Regions from separate parts of the Streptomyces sp. NPDC097640 genome, predicted to be linked through region 2. Evidence: riboswitches for the same ligand, from Rfam matches in the RefSeq annotation. Region 2 holds a riboswitch; the other holds the start of a gene.
The links. Region 2 has a riboswitch for glycine ahead of gcvP (aminomethyl-transferring glycine dehydrogenase). Riboswitches for the same ligand answer to the same signal wherever they lie in the genome.
Positions count from the first base shown of each region.

Region 1: linked by a shared signal. The riboswitch ahead of gcvT (glycine cleavage system aminomethyltransferase GcvT) and the one ahead of gcvP (aminomethyl-transferring glycine dehydrogenase) in region 2 are both predicted to bind glycine.

Region 1 is NZ_JBEOSB010000007.1:89,871-100,002, forward strand. Features, by position in the region: gene ABTY62_RS12730 (enhanced serine sensitivity protein SseB C-terminal domain-containing protein) at 165-938, opposite strand; gene ABTY62_RS12735 (enhanced serine sensitivity protein SseB) at 1,082-1,894, opposite strand; gene ABTY62_RS12740 (hypothetical protein) at 2,143-3,378, shown strand; gene ABTY62_RS12745 (AAA family ATPase) at 3,410-4,132, opposite strand; glycine riboswitch at 4,419-4,529, shown strand; gene gcvT (glycine cleavage system aminomethyltransferase GcvT) at 4,714-5,874, shown strand; gene gcvH (glycine cleavage system protein GcvH) at 5,967-6,347, shown strand; gene glyA (serine hydroxymethyltransferase) at 6,372-7,637, shown strand; gene ABTY62_RS12765 (L-serine ammonia-lyase) at 7,737-9,131, shown strand; gene ABTY62_RS12770 (hypothetical protein) at 9,516-9,806, shown strand; gene ABTY62_RS12775 (hypothetical protein) at 9,814-10,132, shown strand, end outside.
Region 2 is NZ_JBEOSB010000022.1:186,773-196,904, forward strand. Features, by position in the region: gene ABTY62_RS31125 (substrate-binding domain-containing protein) at 1-824, shown strand, start outside; gene ABTY62_RS31130 (glutamate-cysteine ligase family protein) at 868-2,373, opposite strand; gene ABTY62_RS31135 (hypothetical protein) at 2,817-3,395, shown strand; gene ABTY62_RS31140 (DUF5999 family protein) at 3,672-3,878, shown strand; gene gcvP (aminomethyl-transferring glycine dehydrogenase) at 3,989-6,883, opposite strand; glycine riboswitch at 6,945-7,072, opposite strand; glycine riboswitch at 7,073-7,170, opposite strand; gene ABTY62_RS31150 (PRC-barrel domain-containing protein) at 7,293-7,622, shown strand; gene ABTY62_RS31155 (DNA polymerase IV) at 7,598-9,082, opposite strand; gene ABTY62_RS31160 (MerR family transcriptional regulator) at 9,149-9,775, opposite strand; gene ABTY62_RS31165 (bifunctional nuclease family protein) at 10,011-10,132, opposite strand, start outside.

The DNA of each region.
Region 1 (10,132 bases), on a different contig from region 2:
CGTGATGTGGTGAGGGGTGTTCCGTTATCCGGAACACAACTCCGCTGAGCGGTACGGAATGTCCCGTTAACAGGACTGTCAAACGGGAGTGTTAGGGCGTGAACGGGCGCGGAGCGCCGCGCGTGAACGCGCGCGGGAGCACCGGGGCGCGCCGAACAAGGCGGTTACCAGGCGCTCGGCGCGGGCCCCGACCGCTGGCCGCCGTGCGGCGGCGGGTACCCGTAGCCATGGGCCGGAGCGGGCTGGGCCGCCCCGAACGCGTCCCGGTCGAAGAACGGACGCGCGCTGGCCCGCATCCACATCGCCACCGGGTCGTACTCGTCGGACATCGCGACGGTGGAGACCGGCAGCCCCTCGGGCACCGCGCCCACCGACTGGCGCATCATCACCCGGGCCGACTCCACGGCCGCGGCGCCGCCGTCGTACAGATCCAGCCCGATGGCCAGATACGGCGCGCCGAGCGCGGGCTGCACCCAGGCGCGGCGCAGCGACCGCACCGCGGGCGTGCGATGCGCGTTCTGCCCCAACAGGGCGTAGAACTGCGAGAGTTCGAGGGAGGGCTCGCTGAGCCGCAGCGGCCCCGCGGGCAGCCGGTCCAGGCCGCCGGCGATCCTGCGCAGATCGAGCCAGGGGATGCCGACACCGCCGCCGGGGGCGTGCGGATTGAGCCACAGGCCGTACCGGTCGGGGAAGAGGGAGGCCGCGATCTGGCGCCCGCTCACCACCTCATGGGCGCGGCTCCAGCCGCTGGCGGCGAGCTCCTGAGCGGAGGTCACACAGGGGGCGTAGCCGAGCCCGCCCACGTCCATGTTGCCGTACTGCGCGTCGGGCGAGCCGGGCGCGCCCTGCCACAGCAGCATCCACACCTGGCCTTCGGCGAGGGCGTACAGCAGCGACTCATAGGCGTCATACCGTCCCGGAGCGACCTGCTGAAGCATCCGCTCGATGTGGCCGCCTCCCGCGCTCACCTGGGTCCGCCCCTCTCTCGGCCTGTCCACACCGCTACCAAGGGCGCACGGACGCGCCCCGCCACCGGTCATCCAACCAGCTTACGGGCCCCTACAGTGGTCTCCTGGGCGACTCAGCGGTCACGGTCGTAGAACGGTCGCACCCGCTCGCGCATCCAGTCCGCCACCGGATCCTGCGCGATGTCCAGCAGAACCAGCTGAACCGTCCACGGCAGCGGCACCACGCCGAGCGCCCGTCCGAGCGCGTCCACCGCGCCGGCCTGGCCCTCCGGGCCGGGGAGGTCCAGCTCGACGCCGACGAACAGCGCGGGCGGCTCCCCCTCGACGCTGGCCAGGGCGCGCCGGGCAGACCGCAACCCGGCCACCTTGCCGAACTCGAGCCCGGCGGCGGCCAGGAAGTCGACCGGCTCCTCCTGCCAGTCCGGCTCGAAGAGCCGCACCCGGCCGCCGGTGACCGGGCCGTCCAGCTCGGAGCGCCCGGTGCGGCACAGCTCGGCCACGGCGGGCGGCGGAAGCGGGACGCCGACGGCGCCGCCGGGGTTCACGGCGATGCCGAGCTGGGGCGGCAGGCCGCGGGCGAACTCGACGGCCGGGGCGACGGTGAACGTCATATGGGCGCCGACGACCTGAAGGAACTGCTGCTCGGAGCTGAACACCGGCACATACGCGGCGCCTTCGATCTCCATGGTGGGCAGGTCCAGGTCGCTGTTGTCCGGGCCGCCGCCGTTGGGCAGCGGGACCCAGACGTGGCTGCGGGCCAGGGTCTCGACGATCCGGGCGCCGGCGCCGGGGACGTCGACCGAGGCCGCGAGCACTTCCTCGAGCTCGTTGCCCGGGAACCCGGGAGCCTCGGAAAACGCAGGGAACGCACCGTCAGGGAACCCTCCGTGAGCCGGTGCTGGACCGTGCTGCTCCGGGATGCTCATTTCCGCCTCAACCGCCATCTCGTCCGACCTGCACAGGAACCCTAACGGCTGCATGGACTTGCGGCATCGGCGGCCGGTGATCTCCACAGCAAATCCCCAGGTCGAAGGGGAGGCAACAGCCGATCCCGGACAGCTTTTGACGGTCTTTTGACCATTTCCGAACGTAATCGTCAAGTTGCGCTCGGTTTGCACCCCTCGCACCGTGGTGCCGAGTACGCCCATACATCACCACAGCGAAGGAAGGTCTCATGATCCGCGCGTCTCGCAAGGCCGAAGTCCTCGTCACCTCTGTCATGGCCGGCTCCCTGCTGTTCGGCACCGCCGGCCTGTCCGCCGCCACGGTCGGCGGAAACGGGGGCACGGCCGGCGCCAAGGCCCCCGCCCCCACGGCGCTCGCCAAGGAGCCGCTGACCGCGGCCCAGACCCAGGCGATGCGCGATCTGCGCGTCCTTCTCGACCGGGTCGCCGACCTGGCCATGGCGGTGGAGGAGGCCCCCGGCGGGATGCTCTCCGAGGCCGAGCTGGTCAAGCACGCGACGGCGATCGACAGCGCGGTGAAGACCGCCCGCGAGTCCGCCGAGGCGGCCCAGGGCCCGAACGCCACCACGCAGGGCCGGGAGCGCCGCGACGACACGCCGCCCGGGCAGGAGCAGGGACAGGAGCAGGGCCAGGGGCAGGAGCAGGGCCAGGGGCAGGAGCAGGGCCAGGGGCAGGAGCAGGGCCAGGGGCAGAACGCGGGCCAGGGCCAGGGCCAGATCACCGTGCCGCCGCAGGCCGCCGACCAGGGCAACCAGAACAACCAGGGCATGAAGCCGCCCCAGGCCGCCGGGCAGGGTGAGACCGCGACCCCGCCGTACGCCCAGACCATGCCGACGGACGTCTCGACGGACCCTCTGGACGAGCTCCAGCGGGCGATCGACGACCTGCTGGACGCCGTCGCCGCGGGCGACGCGGACGCGGCCGCCGCGGCGCTCCCCCGTATCGGCGACGCCATCCTGGAGCTGCTCAACGCCCTCATCGGCCCGCTCCCCGGGATGGACCTGCCGATGACGCCCCCGATGCTGCCGCTCCCGGACGAGGCGTCGACCGTCGCCGTGGAGGCGTCCGCCCTCGCCGCCCGGACGCCCGCCCCGAAGCCGAACCCGGAGAAGCCCGGCACCGAGAAGCCCGGTACCGAGAAGCCCGGCGCCGCGGAGAAGCCCGGCACCGAGAAGCCGGGCGCCGCCGAGAAGCCGGGCGCCCAGGACCAGCAGGGTGCCCAGAAGCCCGGTGCCCAGAAGCCGAGCGCGAAGCCCAGCGCCCCGAACCAGAACGCCGACCAGCCCGGCGCCATGAGGCCCGGTCAGAAGCCCGCGGCGAAGCCCGCCGCGCCGAAGCCCTTCACCACCGCCGCCTCCCCGCTCTCCGCCGCCGAGGCGACCGACGACGCCGTCGCCCCCATGCCGCTGCCGCGCCCGGTGGACGCGGCCCCCGACCAGGGTTGAGGACGGCCGCCTCCCCTCGCCCTGCCGCGCGTCACTCGAAGCCGATCCGGCGCAGTGCGCTCGCGGCCGTGCGGTCCAGCAGCGCCACCGACGCGCAGCCTTCGGGCGGCCGCCCGCCCTCGGCGGCGACGACCAGCCGCCCCACCGCGCGGCGGTGCCGTCCGAAGGCGTAGCGAGAGACCGCACGGCCGCGCGCGGCCTGCCCCTCCAGGGCCACCGCGGCCTCCACGTCCAGCAGCACCATGTGCAGCCGGCGGCCGGTGCGCCGGGCGTCGCGGGCCAGCCAGCGGCGCACCCAGGAGAGGGTGCCGCAGTCGTGCACCACGACGCTGGCGCCCGAGCGCAGCGCCCGGCGCAGCCCGGCGTAGTGGGCGTAGCGCACCAGCGGGCGGTAGAGGGCGTACGGCAGCCAGCGGGGCAGCCGCCGCTCCCAGCGCTCGCGGGCGTCCTGTGAGTCCACCCGCAGCACCGGGCCGCCGGACTGGTCGAGGCCGGGCACGGCCTGGCCGATCATGGTGCTCTTGCCGCTGCCGGGCAGGCCGGAGGCGACCACCATGTCCCCGGTGCGGTAGCGCAGCTCGCGCGCGCCGAGTCCGGGTCTGGACCCGCGGCCGGGTCCGGGCCCGGGCCCGGGCCCGGGCCCGGCCGCGCCGCCGCCGTCGCCCCCGTCGCCGTCGCCGTCGCCGTCGCCGTCGACAACGCCGCCGCCACCGCGCAGGTCGTGCACCGCCGCCCGGCGCCCCGGTCTGATCACGCCTCCGGTCGCGCCTCCGGTTGGCGCCGCGCCCTGCGTCACCGGCAGGGGCCCACATGTCGTCCCGTACGTACCCTGCCCCTGCACCGTGATCGTCCTCCTAGGTCGGTCACTGCGGCTCTTCACCGAAGAGTGTCAAGAAAAGGTAATGTCCTTCAAGGTGGTCTTCCTGTGGGACGGACTTTCATGCCTTGTGAACCGGGGTGGGCGGCGGCGCGGGGCGAGCGGGTCTTCCCTTCTCGGGCGTACGTGCGATGATGTTGCGCGCAACTCCATACAGGCCGCTTGAATCCGCGCGGGAGAGTCCTCGGCCACCGGCAGCAGTGCCGGCCGTCCGGGGCGCCGAAGGAGCAAGTCCTCCCTTGAATCTCTCAGGCCCCGATACCGCGCGGGCGAGGCAGATCTGAAAAGCGAGCCGCTGGCGTGGCTCCACCCACGGTGCAAGCCGGACCGCTCTCCGCGACGACGTCTCCGACGCCGGCCGGGAGAAGGGGTCACGGCGAACCTCTCAGGTTCCGATGACAGATGGGGAGGACTCGTCCTCGTCGTCCTCGTCGCCGTCCCGCCCTGGAGCCAGCCCCATGACCGACGCCCCGTCCCCCTCGTCTCCCCTCTCCGCCTCGTCCCCCCCGTCCGCGCCTCGCCGTACCGCGCTGGACGCGACGCACCGCGCGCTCGGCGCCACCATGACCGACTTCGCGGGCTGGGAGATGCCGCTGCGCTACGGAAGCGAGCGCGACGAGCACACCGCGGTGCGCACCCGCGCCGGCCTCTTCGACCTCTCCCATATGGGCGAGATCACACTCACCGGGCCACAGGCCGCCGCCGCCCTGGACCGGGCGCTGGTGGGCCATCTGTCGGCGCTCGCCGTCGGCCGGGCCCGCTACACCATGATCTGCGACGCCGAGGGCGGCATCCTGGACGACCTGATCGTCTACCGCCTCGGTGACCAGGAGTTCCTGGTGGTCGCCAACGCCTCGAACGCCCAGGTGGTGCTGGACGCGCTGACCGAGCGCGCCGCGGGCCTGGACGCGGCCGTGCGGGACGACCGGGACGCCTATGCGCTGATCGCCGTCCAGGGGCCGGCCGCGGCCACGATCCTGAGCGGCCTGACCGACGCCGATCTGGACGGCCTCAAGTACTACGCGGGCCTGCCGGGCACGGTCGCGGGCGTCCCGGCGCTGATCGCCCGCACCGGCTACACCGGCGAGGACGGCTTCGAGCTGTTCGTCGCGCCGAAGGACGCCGAGCGGCTGTGGCAGGCGCTGACCGAGGCGGGCGCCCCGGCCGGGCTGATCGCGTGCGGTCTTTCCTGCCGGGACACGCTGCGCCTGGAGGCCGGGATGCCGCTGTACGGGCATGAGCTGACCCGCGGGACCACGCCGTTCGACGCGGGGCTCGGCCGGGTGGTGAAGTTCGGCAAGCCCGGTGACTTCACCGGGCGCGCGGCCCTGGAGACGGCGGCGCGGCAGGCCGAGACCGCCCCGCCGCGGGCGCTGGTCGGCCTGGTCGCGGCGGGCCGCCGGGTCCCGCGCGCGGGGTACGCGGTCGTCGGCGCGGACGGCACGGTGATCGGCGAGGTCACCTCGGGCGCGCCCTCGCCCACCCTCGGGAAGCCGATCGCGATGGCGTACGTGGACGCCGGGCACGCCGCGCCGGGCACCGCGGGGGTGTCGGTGGACATCCGGGGCACCCATGAGCCGTACGAGGTCGTGGCCCTCCCCTTCTACAAGCGGCGCTGAGCGCCCGTCGCGGCCGCCGCCGCTCTTGCCGCCTGTCCCACCAGGCAAGACCCGTTTCCCAAGCACTCCCCCGTATCCAGGAGAATCGGACTATGAACAACCCCCAGCAGCTGCGTTACAGCAAGGAGCACGAGTGGCTGTCGGCCGCCGACGAGGACGGTGTGTCGACGGTCGGCATCACCGAGTTCGCGGCCAACTCGCTCGGCGACGTCGTCTTCGTCCAGCTCCCTGAGGTCGGCACGACGGTCACCGCGGGTGAGACCTGCGGCGAGCTGGAGTCCACGAAATCCGTCAGCGATCTCTACGCGCCGGTCTCCGGCGAGGTCACCGAGGTCAACGAGGACGTGGTCAATGACCCGGCGCTGGTGAATTCCGCCCCCTTCGAGGGCGGCTGGCTGTTCAAGGTGAAGGTGACGGACGAGCCGGACGAGCTGCTCTCCGCCGACGCTTACTCCTCCTTCACCGAAAACTGACCCCCTCCTTCGATCGGGACCCTGATGTCGCTTCTCAACAGCTCCCTGCACGAGCTCGACCCGGACGTAGCCGCCGCGGTCGACGCCGAACTCCACCGCCAGCAGTCCACCCTGGAGATGATCGCCTCGGAGAACTTCGCTCCGGTCGCGGTCATGGAGGCCCAGGGCTCGGTCCTGACCAACAAGTACGCCGAGGGCTACCCGGGCCGCCGCTACTACGGCGGCTGTGAGCACGTCGACGTCGTCGAGCAGATCGCCATCGACCGCGTCAAGGCGCTGTTCGGCGCCGAGCACGCCAACGTGCAGCCGCACTCCGGCGCGCAGGCCAACGCGGCCGCGATGTTCGCCCTGCTCTCCCCCGGTGACACCATCCTGGGCCTGAACCTGGCGCACGGTGGTCACCTCACCCACGGGATGAAGATCAACTTCTCCGGCAAGCTCTACAACGTGGTGCCCTACCACGTGGACGCCGAGACCGGCCTGGTCGACATGGACGAGGTCGAGCGGCTGGCCAAGGAGCACCGCCCCAAGCTGGTGATCGCGGGCTGGTCCGCGTACCCGCGCCAGCTGGACTTCGCCGCCTTCCGCCGGATCGCGGACGAGGTCGGCGCGTACCTGATGGTGGACATGGCCCACTTCGCGGGCCTGGTGGCGGCCGGGCTGCACCCCTCCCCGGTGCCGCACGCCCATGTGGTGACCACCACCACCCACAAGACCCTCGGCGGCCCGCGCGGCGGGGTGATCCTGTCCACCGCCGAGCTGGCCAAGAAGATCAACTCCGCGGTCTTCCCCGGTCAGCAGGGCGGCCCGCTCGAGCATGTGGTCGCGGCGAAGGCCGTGGCCTTCAAGATCGCGGCGGGCGAGGAGTTCAAGGAGCGCCAGCAGCGCACCCTCGACGGCGCGCGGCTCCTGGCCGAGCGGCTCACCCAGCCCGACGTGGCCAAGGCCGGGGTCTCCGTGCTGTCCGGCGGCACCGAGGTCCACCTCGTCCTGGTCGACCTGCGCGACTCGGAGCTGGACGGCCGGCAGGCCGAGGACCGGCTGCACGAGATCGGCATCACGGTCAACCGGAACGCCATCCCGAACGACCCGCGCCCCCCGATGGTCACCTCCGGCCTGCGCATCGGCACCCCGGCGCTGGCCACCCGCGGCTTCACCGCCGACGACTTCCGCGAGGTCGCCGACATCATCGCCGCGGCGCTCCAGCCGTCCTACGACGCGGAGGGGCTGAAGGCGCGCGTCACCGCGCTCGCCGACAAGCACCCTCTGTACCCGGACCTGAAGAAGTAATCGGGCCCGCAAGGTGTGTGGGGGCGCACCACCCCCGCGCCCCCACACACCCCGCACCACCACGCACGCACCCACCGTGCAGACGCAAGGAGTTCACCGGTGGCCATCTCCGTCTTCGATCTCTTCTCGATCGGCATCGGCCCGTCCAGTTCCCACACGGTCGGCCCCATGCGCGCCGCGAGGATGTTCGTCCGCCGGCTGAAGAACGACGGCCTGCTGGCCCACACCGTCGCCGTACGCGCCGAACTCTTCGGCTCCCTCGGCGCCACCGGCCACGGCCACGGCACCCCCAAGGCCGTCCTCCTCGGCCTGGAGGGCCACTCCCCGCGCACCGTGGACGTCGAGACCGCCGACGACGAGATGGACCGCATCCGCACCACCAAGCGGCTGCGGCTGCTCGGCGCGGAGATCGGCACCGAGCACGAGATCGACTTCGACGAGTCCGCCGAGCTGGTGCTGCACCGCCGCCGCTCGCTGCCGTACCACGCCAACGGCATGACCCTGTTCGCGTACGACGCCGACGGCCTGCCCCTCCTGGAGAAGACCTACTACTCCGTCGGCGGCGGCTTCGTCGTGGACGAGGACGCGGTCGGCGCGGACCGCATCAAGCTCGACGACACCGCGCTGAAGTACCCCTTCCGCACCGGCGACGAGCTGCTGCGCCTGTCCCGCGAGACCGGCCTGTCCATCTCCGCCCTGATGCTGGAGAACGAGAAGGCCTGGCGCACCGAGGCGGAGATCCGAGCGGGCCTGCTGGAGATCTGGCGCGTCATGCAAAGCTGCGTCGAGCGGGGCCTGTCCCGCGAGGGCATCCTCCCCGGCGGCCTCAAGGTCCGCCGCCGCGCCGCCACCGCCGCCCGCGCGCTGCGCGCCGAGGGCGACCCGGCGACCCACGCCATGGAGTGGGTGACCCTCTACGCCATGGCCGTCAACGAGGAGAACGCCGCGGGCGGCCGCGTGGTCACCGCCCCCACCAACGGCGCGGCCGGCATCATCCCCGCCGTCCTCCACTACTACGCCAACTTCGTCCCCGGCTCGAACCCTGACTCCCACGACGACGGCATCGTCCGCTTCCTCCTCGCCGCGGGCGCCATCGGCATGCTCTTCAAGGAGAACGCCTCCATCTCCGGCGCCGAGGTCGGCTGCCAGGGCGAGGTCGGCTCCGCCTGCTCCATGGCCGCCGGCGGCCTGGCCGAGGTCCTCGGCGGCACCCCCGAGCAGGTCGAGAACGCCGCCGAGATCGGCATGGAACACAACCTCGGCCTCACCTGCGATCCGGTCGGCGGCCTCGTCCAGATCCCCTGCATCGAGCGCAACGGCATGGCCTCGGTGAAGGCCGTCACGGCGGCCCGTATGGCGCTGCGCGGCGACGGACGGCACCACGTCTCCCTCGACAAGGTCATCAAGACCATGAAGGAGACGGGCGCCGATATGAAGGTCAAGTACAAGGAGACGGCGCGGGGCGGGCTCGCGGTGAACGTCATCGAGTGCTGAGGGGACGGGCCCTGACCAGCGCGTTCGTGTCTTTCAGCGCTGTCAGGGCCTTCCCTGCTTACGCGGCGGAAAGTCCCCGAAAAGTCCGACCGCGGCTTCGCGGGTCCGGACCACGGACCGGGCATCGTCGCATTGCCCGCTACATAGAACGGCACACCGTCCCGGCCGAACTCGATCGCAGCGAACGCCTCATAGAATGGGCCGCCCACGTGATCGACTCCGTTCCCCAGGCGCGGACCGCTCCACAGCGACAGCGCAACCGGCCGTGGCGCCTCGCCGAACAACTGATCACGAAGTGGGCGCGGGGCCTCCTCAACACCGGGCGGCCTGGCCGCCGCGCCGCCGCCGGGTATCGGAGTACCCTGGGGTACTGGAGGTTCGGACATGACGACGCAGTCTGCGGGATCGAAGCCACGCACGGCAGCTCCCCTGAAGGTGGATCTCGAGACCGACCAGCTGATCACCGAAGGCGCGCACTTCCTCGGGGTGACAAAGAAAGACCTGGTGGCGGACGCGGTGCGCATGTACATAGAGCATCGCCGCGAGGAGATCCGACGAGGCATGGCCGAGTCCATGCGCGTACTGGACGGGACCACGAAGTCCCGCGTCGCGCTGCTGACGGGCATCTCCGCCGAGGACATCGACCGGCTCGGTGGGATCGACGAGGAGAGGTAACGCCCCGGTGGATCGAACGCGCCCCACTCTGCGCTGCCTGACCGAGGACCTGCGCTTACCCGTCCCGCCCATCACGACACCACTCGACGAGGTCGATCACCCTGCGCTGAACAAAGCCCAGGAGCATTTCATCGGCACCGAAGAGCGACCGCACGAACGCATCGGCGCCATCGACGACCAGGTCCTGTTCAAGGTCAAAGTCCAACGATGGCGCGGCGCGGTCTGGAAGTCCGAACCATGTCCGTGGCTCGTGGCCGCAGGCATCCGCGAGGACGGCTCAGCCGACGACTTCTACACAGCCCTCGCCACCGACGCGAAGGCCGCCC
Region 2 (10,132 bases):
ACGCCGAGAGCCGCCGGATCCTCTCCGAACACGGCTTCCGGTCGGCGAGCGGCAAGGCGGTCGAGGAGGTGGCCCGTACGGCGGGCGGCAAGGCGCCCCAGCCGTACCGGGCGGTCCCGGGCTCGGGGCCGTCGAGCGCGGAGCTGGACACCGCGCTGGGCATGTGGACGATCACCGTGCAGAGCGCCCGGCTGAACACGGTCGTGGACGCCTCGGCCTCCATGTCGGCCCCGGTGCCCGGGCGGCGCGGCGAGTCCCGGATGGACGTCACCAAGGCGTCCCTGCTCCAGGCGCTGTCGCAGTTCACGCCGGAGGACGAGATCGGGCTGTGGGAGTTCTCCAGGCGGCTCGACGGCGCCCGGGACTACCGGGAGCTGGTCCCGACCCGCAGGCTCGGCCTGAGCAGCGCGGACGGATCCACCCAGCGCGATCGGCTGACGGCCGCCTTCGGCGCCCTGGAGCCGGTGGCGGGCGGGGCGACCGGGCTGTACGACACGACGCTCGCGGCGTACCGGAAGGCACGGGACGGCTATGCGGAGGGCAAGTTCAACGCCGTCGTGATCCTCACCGACGGGTCCAACCAGGACGAGGGCAGCATCTCGCTCGGGGCGCTGGTCGAAGAGCTGGACGGACTCACCGACCCGGACCGCCCGGTGCCGCTGATCACCATCGCCGTCGGTCCGGACGCCGATCTGTCGGCGTGCGAGGAGATCGCGAAGGCGACGGGCGGATCGGCGCAGCAGGTGGCCGACCCGGCGCAGATCAACGCGGTGATCCTCAAGGCGATCGTGTCGGCGAGCCAGGCGGGCACGGGGACGAGGTGAGCAGGCGGGCGGGGACGCGCCCGCCCGTCCACCGCGTCCGTGGTCAGTCGGCGAGGCCGACCGGCCAGGTGTGGACCGGCTCGCCGGTGCGCATCAGCTCGCAGTAGCGGCGGGTCATCGCCGCCAGCGCGCCGTCCCGGTCGAGCCCCCTCCCCCTCGCCCGGTGATACGTGGCGGCCTGCCAGGACGCGCCGTTGACCCGCAGTCGGCAGCGCTCCTCGATGATCCCCAGATAGCGCTCGCGGTCGGCCGGCTCGACGCCCCAGGCGTCGAGCCCGGCGGCGGCCAGCGGCAGCAGCTCCTCCTGGACCAGCCGGACGGCGGGGATGCGCACGGTCGACGAGGAGCGGCCGCCCGGCTTGGGCCAGCGCAGGACCGCGTCGATGCCATGGCGGCAGGCGGTGTCGAAGTTGGCCGCCGCGGCCTCGAACGGCAGCCGCTTCCACACCGGGCGCGGCTCCTCGGCGAGCGCCCGCACCAGGCCGTAGTAGAAGGCGGCGTTGGCGATGACATCGGCGACGGTGGGCCCGGCGGGCAGCACCCGGTTCTCCACCCTCAGATGCGGCACGCCGTCGGCGACCGCGTACACGGGGCGGTTCCAGCGGTAGATGGTGCCGTTGTGCAGCACCAGTTCGTTCAGCCGCGGCACCCCGCCGTCGTCCAGCTCCCGCAGCGGGTCCTCGTCCCCCGCGGTCGACAGCAGCGGCGGGAAGAAGCGCAGATTCTCCTCGAAGAGCTCATACGCGTCGCTGATCCAGCGCTCGCCGAACCAGGTGCGGGGACGCACTCCCTGGGCCGCGAACTCCGGCGGGCGGACGTCGGTGGCCTGGAGGAACAGCGGTGGCCGGGACTCGCTCCACACCTCCCGGCCGAACAGGAAGGGGGAGTTGGCGCCCACCGCGATCTGCGCGGCGGCCACCGCCTGGGCCGCGTTCCACACGGCCGCGAACCGGCCGGGGGTCACCTGGAGATGCAGTTGGACGGAGGTGCAGGCGGCCTCCGGGGCGATCGAGCCGGAGGCGTAGCGGAATCTCTCCTCCCCTTCGATGTCGATGAGGAAATCCTCGCCGCGGGCGGCCAGCATCTGTTCGTTGAGGAGTTTGTAGCGGTCGTCGTAGGAGAGGTTCGTGGAGCCCAGGTCATGGGCGGCGAGGGTGGGGAGAATTCCGATCATAACGATCTCGGAGGCCACTTCCCCCGCCTTGCGATCGGCATATGACAACCCCGTACGGAGCTCTTCCGCCAACTGGTCGAGAACCCTTCCGTGCAATCGGTGGGGCACGATGTTTACTTCAAGATTGCACTGCCCGAGTTCGGTCTGGAAATCGTGGCTGGCGATTCTCTCCAGAACCTCCGCGTTCAACATCCTCGGCATCCCGTCGGCGCCCGCGAGATTCAGCTCGATCTCCAGCCCCATGAGATTCTTCGGACGGTCGAATCGCTTCTCGGCCAGGAGCCGGGCCAGCGCTTCGAGACCCTGCCGGAGCCTCACCCGCTGCCGCTGCCGTCCGGACGGATCGAACTCCCCGGCTATGACCTTCTCCCCCATCGAAGCGTCCTTCCTCGAGTGGATCAACGGCCCCCGGCCGCGTACATCACGCTCGATGATGCCCAGCCAATGTGATCGATAACGCCACGCGCCGACCCCTCAGCCGATAGGCTCTGCACAGCCCCGCATTGCCGTGATGAAAAACACTGGCGACTTCAAGCCTACCCCGGCTGGGTTAAAATGCCAGGTCATATCCGTGCATATGGCAGAGAATCGGCGAAAATCCCCTCGCCCTGGCGGGCCGGATAAGTGCTTGTCCGCAATACCGGGGACAGGTACGTGAAACAAGACGGGAACACTTGTCGTATAAACTCGGCAACCGAGGCAGAGAGACAACGCCCTGATGTCCCGTCAGGCCCCTCTGACCCGCACACTCCGACAGCGCCATCCGCACCTGGCACGCCAGCGCTCCACCGTGTCTCCGAAGTGAGAGGCGACCCACCATGCCGCTGCACGTCCCTCCGGCTCCAGCGCCTGCTCTGAACAGCATCCGCACGGCCCTTGGCTCTCCCACCGCCGTCCGCACCCCGCTCCTCGGCTCCCTGGACGGACCGTTCGAGCTCGAACTCCCGCTCCCCGTCCACGTCCTGGACGACATCACCGCCCCCGACGGCCCGCCGACGGCGCGGCTCACCGGATGGCGGTTCCTGATCCGCGACACCGAGCGGACGGTGGCCTCCGCCGAGGCGATGCTGACCGCCGACGGCTGGGTCTTCTCGCACTTCTCCGAAGGCCCGTACGTGTCGTCGGCCGAACTGGCGCTGAGCCAGGCCGAGTCGCTGCCCTCGGTCCACCAGCCCAGGCTGCTGTCCATCCCGGAGCTGTACATGCTGACGCTGTGGCTGCGCGGCGACCCGACCGCCGACGCCTCCGAAGGCCACCTCGCCGCGGAAGACCTGCTGGTGCCGCTGACCCCCGCCCCGCCGGGCATCGCCGCCCACCGCGCGTACCGCGCGGCGGATCTGCTGCCGGTGCTGACCCTCCGGCTGACGCGGACGCCGCTGCTCGGCTCGTCGGCCTGACGGCCCGCGGCGCCCGCCGCCGCCCCTCGCCCGAGCGCCCCGTGATCCGAGGATCACGGGGCGCTCCGCTGCGGGCTCGTAACAGTCCCGTCAGGATGAACCGTCCACTCGTGTGATGCGTCATTATCAAGCGAGTACCGGTGCCGTGAAATCCCTGCGGAAACCGGCCCGTAGGGCAACACTTGGAGCATCCGACCGACTGACCAACGGGGGGCGGCCATGACTGCCGCAGCAAGCCACAGGACACTTTCCACATCGCAGCGAGAGATCTCTTCCATGTGCCAGCATCAGCCCGCGTGCCCGTCAGCCGACTCCGCCGACCGGGAGGCCGCCCACCTCGTGGCGCACCACCCCGAGCAGGGCTGGAGCCTGCTGTGCAATGGCGTCCTGCTCTTCGAGGACACCGGCGAGCTGCTGCCGGACGGACAGATCATCGCCCCGCGCCGGCCGCTGGGCGCCGAGCGCGTCGCCACCGCGGCCTGACCATCGCGGTCTGACCACCACGGCCCGGCGCTCCGACCGGGCCCGCGCTCCATCAGGGGCCGGCCGGCGTGTCCGCCGCACCGGCCCCGTACCCGACCGCGCCCGGCGAGTCAGCTCTCGTACGACTCCAGCGGCGGGCAGGAGCAGACCAGGTTGCGGTCCCCGAAGGCGCCGTCGATGCGCCGCACCGGCGGCCAGTACTTGTCCGCCGCCGACACCCCGGCCGGGAACGCCGCCTCCGCGCGGGTGTAGGGGTGCTCCCACTCCCCGCTCAGCGCCGCCGCCGTGTGCGGGGCGTTCCGCAGCGGGTTGTCGTCCTTGGGCCACTCCTCCGAGCCCACCTTCTCGATCTCCGCCCGGATGGCGATCATCGCCTCGCAGAACCGGTCCAGCTCCGCCAGGTCCTCGCTCTCCGTCGGCTCGATCATCAGCGTGCCGGCCACCGGGAACGACATCGTGGGCGCGTGGAACCCGTAGTCGACCAGCCGCTTGGCCACATCGTCGACGCTCACGCCGGTCGCCTTGGTGAGCGGCCGCAGATCGATGATGCACTCGTGGGCGACGAGACCCCCGGGGCCGGTGTAGAGCACCGAGTAGTGCGGCTCCAGGCGCTTGGCGACGTAGTTGGCGCCGAGCACCGCCACCTGGGTGGCCCGGCGCAGCCCCTCGGCGCCCATCAGCCGGACGTACGCCCAGGAGATGGGCAGGATGCCCGCCGAGCCCCAGGGCGCGGCCGCGACCGGCCCCACGCCGGTCGCCGGGCCCGCCGCCGGCTGGAGCGGGTGGTTGGGGAGGTACGGCGCGAGGTGCTCGCGCACCGCGACCGGGCCCACGCCGGGACCGCCGCCGCCGTGCGGGATGCAGAAGGTCTTGTGCAGGTTCAGATGGGAGACATCGCCGCCGAACCTGCCCGGCCGGGCCAGCCCCACCAGCGCGTTGAGGTTCGCGCCGTCCACGTAGACCTGGCCGCCCGCGTCGTGCACGGCCGCGCAGATCTCGCTGATGTGCTCCTCGAACACGCCGTGGGTGGAGGGGTAGGTGACCATCAGGACGGCCAGTTCGTCGCCGTACTGCTCGATCTTGGCGCGCAGGTCGTCGGCGTCCACCTCGCCGTCCTCGCCGGTCCTGACGACGACGACCTTCATGCCCGCCATCACCGCGCTGGCGGCGTTGGTGCCGTGCGCGGAGGACGGGATGAGGCAGACGGTGCGCCGCTCCTCGCCGTTGGCACGGTGGTAGGCGCGCACGGCCAGCAGCCCGGCCAGCTCGCCCTGCGACCCGGCGTTCGGCTGGAGGGAGACCTGGTCGTAGCCGGTGACCTCGGCCAGCCGCTCCTCCAGCTCGCGGATCAGCGTCAGATAGCCCTGGGCCTGCTCGACCGGCGCGAACGGATGCAGCGCGCCGAACTCCGGCCAGGTGACCGGCTCCATCTCCGTGGTGGCGTTGAGCTTCATGGTGCAGGAACCGAGCGGGATCATGCCCCGGTCCAGCGCGTAGTCGCGGTCGGCCAGGCGCCGCAGATAGCGCAGCATCGCGGTCTCGGAGCGGTACTTGTGGAAGACCGGGTGGGTCAGATACGTGTCGGTGCGCAGCAGTTCGGCGGGGAGCGCGTCGGCCGCGGCGGCGTCGAGCTCGTCGATGGCGGGCAGGCCGCCGTCCACGCCGAAGGCCGACCAGACGGCGGCGAGCTGGGCGCGCCCGGTGGTCTCGTCGCAGGCGATGCCCACATGGTCGGCGTCGGTCAGGCGCAGGTTGACCCCGGCCTCGCGGGCCGCGGTGACGACCTCGGCGGCCCGGCCCGGGACATACGCGGTCAGGGTGTCGAAGAACGCGCCGTGCACGGTCTCGACGCCCCCGGCCCGCAGCCCCTCGGCGAGCACGGCCGCGTAGCGGTGGGTGCGCCGGGCGATGGTCGAGAGGCCCTCCGGGCCGTGGTAGACGGCGTACATGCCGGCCATCACGGCGAGCAGGACCTGGGCGGTGCAGATGTTGCTGGTGGCCTTCTCGCGGCGGATGTGCTGCTCGCGGGTCTGAAGGGCCAGGCGGTACGCCTTGTCGCCGTCGGCGTCGACGGAGACGCCCACCAGGCGGCCGGGCAGGCTGCGGGCGTAGGCCTCGCGGACGGCCATGAACCCGGCGTGCGGGCCGCCGAAGCCCATCGGCACCCCGAACCGCTGGCTGTTGCCGACCGCGATGTCGGCGCCCAGCTCGCCGGGCGAGGTGAGGAGGGTGAGGGCGAGCAGATCGGCGGCGACGGTGACCACGGCGCCGAGCTCATGGGCCCGCTCGATGACCGGGCGCGGGTCGCGCACGGCGCCGGAGGCGCCCGGGTACTGGAGCAGCACGCCGAACACGCCGCGCTCGGCCACCTCGGCCGGTATGCCCGCCGAGAGGTCGGCGACGACCACCTCGACGCCGGTGGGCTCGGCGCGGGTCCGGATGACCGCGACGGTCTGCGGCAGGGTGTCGGCGTCGATCAGGAACACGCCCTGCTTGACCTTGCCCACCCGCCGCGACAGCGCCATGGCCTCGGCGGCGGCGGTGGCCTCGTCCAGCAGCGAGGCGCCGGCCGTGGGCAGCCCGGTGAGGTCGGCGACGACGGTCTGGAAGTTGAGCAGCGCCTCCAGCCGGCCCTGGGAGATCTCCGGCTGGTAGGGCGTGTACGCGGTGTACCAGGCGGGGCTCTCGAGCACATTGCGCAGGATCACCGGCGGGGTGAACGTGCCGTAGTAGCCGAGGCCGATCATCGGGGCGAGCAGCTGGTTGCGCTCGGCCAGGCCGCGCAGCTCGGCCAGCACTTCGGCCTCGGTGCGGGCCGGGGGCAGCCCCAGCCCCTCGGTGCTCTTGATGACGTCGGGCACGGCGGCCTGGGTGAGTTCGTCGAGCGAGCCGAAGCCGACCTGCGCGAGCATCTTGGCCTGGGCCTCGGCATCGGGTCCGATATGGCGCTGCTCAAACGGAGTACCGCGTTCCAGCTCGGTCAGCGAGGTGCGGTTGGCAGTCATCTGCGAGGCCTCCTGGTCTGTACGACCGACGAGGGGCACCACGACGCGGGGTGCCCGAACGGCCTCCCCCTCTGTCATCTCAACCTGAGAGCTTCACCGGTCCGCGGGTGGCGATCCGGCTTTCACCGTCGGTGAGGAGGGGTTCCGGTGCTGTACTCGCCCGTGACCCACCCTGCTTTCCAGAGTGACCTCACCCGCACGGTACGTGTGCCTGAGAGTTTCCGGGGAGGATTTGCTCCTTCGGCGCCTCCGACGACATCGTCGAAGAGCTCTCCCGCACGGGGTCTGCAGCCACCGTCAGCCTACCAGCGAGCCTGCCGCCAGGGGTTTTGGGCGAGCGCTCGAGTGGACGGGCACGGAATTGTGGCTTTTCTTAGGTATCACGGCATTGACGATGAAACAGTCACCTATGGGAGAGAGTGTGCAGACCGACATCGATCCGCGGACCCTCATCGGCCGAAAGGCCTTGGACCGCGACGGCGCGAAGATCGGTACCGTGGACGAGGTCTACCTCGACGACGCGACCGGCGAGCCGGAGTGGGCCGCGGTACGCACCGGGCTGTTCAGCCGGGACGTGTTCGTGCCACTCGAACCGAGCGAGATCGTCGACGACACGCTGCGGGTGCCGTACGAGCGGGCGCTGATCAAGGACGCGCCGGACTTCGGAGTCGGCCGCCATCTGTCGCCCGAGCAGGAGTTGCAGCTCTACCACCACTACGGTCTCGACGTGAGCGGCTGACCCCGGCCCGGGCCCTGGCCCTGGTTTTCGGCCGGGTCGGCCTCGGGGGCGTCGGTCGGCTGGCCCTCGGGGGCGTCGCTCACGGCGGGCCGGACCAGCGGCAGCGGCTCGCCCGGCTCCAACGCCGGGTCGTCGACCGCGAACGTCCGCACCCGGCCCGGCCGCGACCAGGGCTCCTCGAACCGCACGGTCACCCGGCCGACCCCGCTGCCCTGCACCCACCCCGCCCCGTACTCGGCGTGTCGCACATCGAGGCCGGGCAGCCAGCGGCGCGGCCTGGCGGTGTCGTCGGGCTCGTCGCTCCCCTCCAGGACCGCCGGCGCGGCCTCGGGTGTCCCTCCGGCCTCCCGCGCCCCCTCCGCGGCCTCCTGTGCCTCGTGGGCGGCCTGCGCGGCCTGGGCGAACAGATCCTCCTGGGTGTAGTCCGCCAGACCGCTCACGCCCACTCCCAGCAGCCGCACCCCCGCCGTGGTGTCCACGCCCTCCAGCAGCCGCGCCGCGGCCTCCCGCACCACCGCGGGGTCGTCCGTCGGCCCGCGCAGCGTCTCGGACCGGGTCAGCGTGGAGAAGTCGTAACGCCGCACCTTCAGCACGACCGTGCGCCCCGAGCGGCCGGCCCCGCGCAGCCGCCGCACACACCGCTCGGCGAGCCGCGCCACCTCCACCTGCACCCGCGTGCGGTCGGTGAGGTCGACGTCGAAGGTGTCCTCCACCGATACGGACTTGGCGTCCCGCTCGGCGACCACCGGCCGGTCGTCCCGCCCCCAGGCCATGCCGTACAGCGACGCGCCATGGGCCTTGCCCAGCAGCCGCACCAGCTCCTCCTCGCCCGCCTCCCGGGTCTCGGCGACCGTGTGGATCCCGGCCCGGCGCAGCGCCTCCGCGGTGGCCGGACCCACCCCGGGGAGGGTGCGCACCGGCATCGGCCCCAGCAGCTCCCGCTCGGTCCCCGGCTGGATGAGCGTCAGTCCATCGGGCTTGGCCTGCTCGGAGGCGATCTTGGCGAGCATCTTGGACCCGGCCAGGCCCACCGAGCCGGTCAGCCCGGTCGCCGCCGCTATGTCCGCCCGCAGCCGCTCCCCCACGGCCCGCGCCGCCGCGGAGGTGGCCGGAACACCGCCCGCCTCCAGATCCACGAACGCCTCGTCCAGGCTCAGCGGCTCGACCAGCGGGGAGAGCGCCCCCAGCAGGCCCATGACGGTGTCACTCACCTGGCGGTACAGGGAGAAGCGGGGGGTGAGATACGCCGCGTTCGGACAGAGGCGGCGGGCCTGGGCCATCGCCATGGCCGAGTGGACCCCGAACACCCTCGCCTCATAAGAGGCCGTGGCCACCACGCCGCGCGGCCCGAGGCCGCCGACGATCACCGGCTTGCCGCGCAGGCTGGGCTTGGCCGCCTGCTCCGCCGCGGCGTAAAAGGCATCCATGTCCAGATGCAGAATGGTCGGCGCACCCCTCACACCTACCGATGCTGCCGCATGCCACTGACACTCGCGGCCCGGGCACGCGGCCCGGGCCGGACGGTCTCAGCCCGCGCGGTTGCGGCGCCGCGCGAGTTCGTCGGTGGGGTTGTGGCCCACCAGCGTCTCGCCGGTGTCCACCCGCTCGCCGTGCAGCTGGGCGAGCGCGCTCTCCACGTCCCGCCACACCACGCCCACGGCGATCCCGAAGACGCCCTGGCCGCCCTGGAGAAGGTCGACCACCTCGTCGGGCGAGGTGCACTCGTACACCGTCGCCCCGTCGCTCATCAGCGTCATCTGGGCGAGGTCGTCCAAGCCGCGCGAGCGCAGGTGCTGAACGGCGGCCCTGATGTTCTGAAGGGACACGCCGGTGTCCAGCAGCCGCTTGACGATCTTGAGGACGACGACGTCCCGGAAGCTGTAGAGCCGCTGACTGCCCGAGCCGTACGCGGGCCGCACGCTGGGCTCCACGAGCCCGGTGCGCGCCCAGTAGTCCAGCTGGCGGTAAGTAATGCCCGCGGCGGCGCACGCGGTCGGACCGCGGTACCCCACCTTCTCGGGCTTCGCCACGGCGCCTTCGCGCGGCGGTGCGGCCTGTGCCGCCACCCGAGCCTTCAGTGCCGGTTCGCCCGGTGCGCTCCCCTGGAGCGCATACGGACCGCCCGCCGCCGTGCCGTCGCCGCTGCTTCTCACGCCGACCTCCGTCCTCGACCTGCCTTCTCGACGGTAGGCAGTCACCCGGGGTGCGTCAACGATCGCCACACTCGGCACGCCGAGTGATAATCACCCTACGGGTGGTTTCCCGTGCCCTTCTTGCGGGAAAGGCTACTCGAATGCGCTGGCGAAGATCAGCGGACAGCTCAATGCCCGCCGCTTACCGGCCACTGCCGGCCCGGCGGCCGCACTCGGCCTCAGCGCCTCCGACGGCTCACTGACTGCTGGTGCCGAAGTCCTCGGGCGAGATCTGGTCGAGGAACTCGCGGAACTTCTCCACTTCGTCCTCCTGCTCGTCCGGGATGGCGATCCCCGCGTCGTCCAGCACCCCGTCAC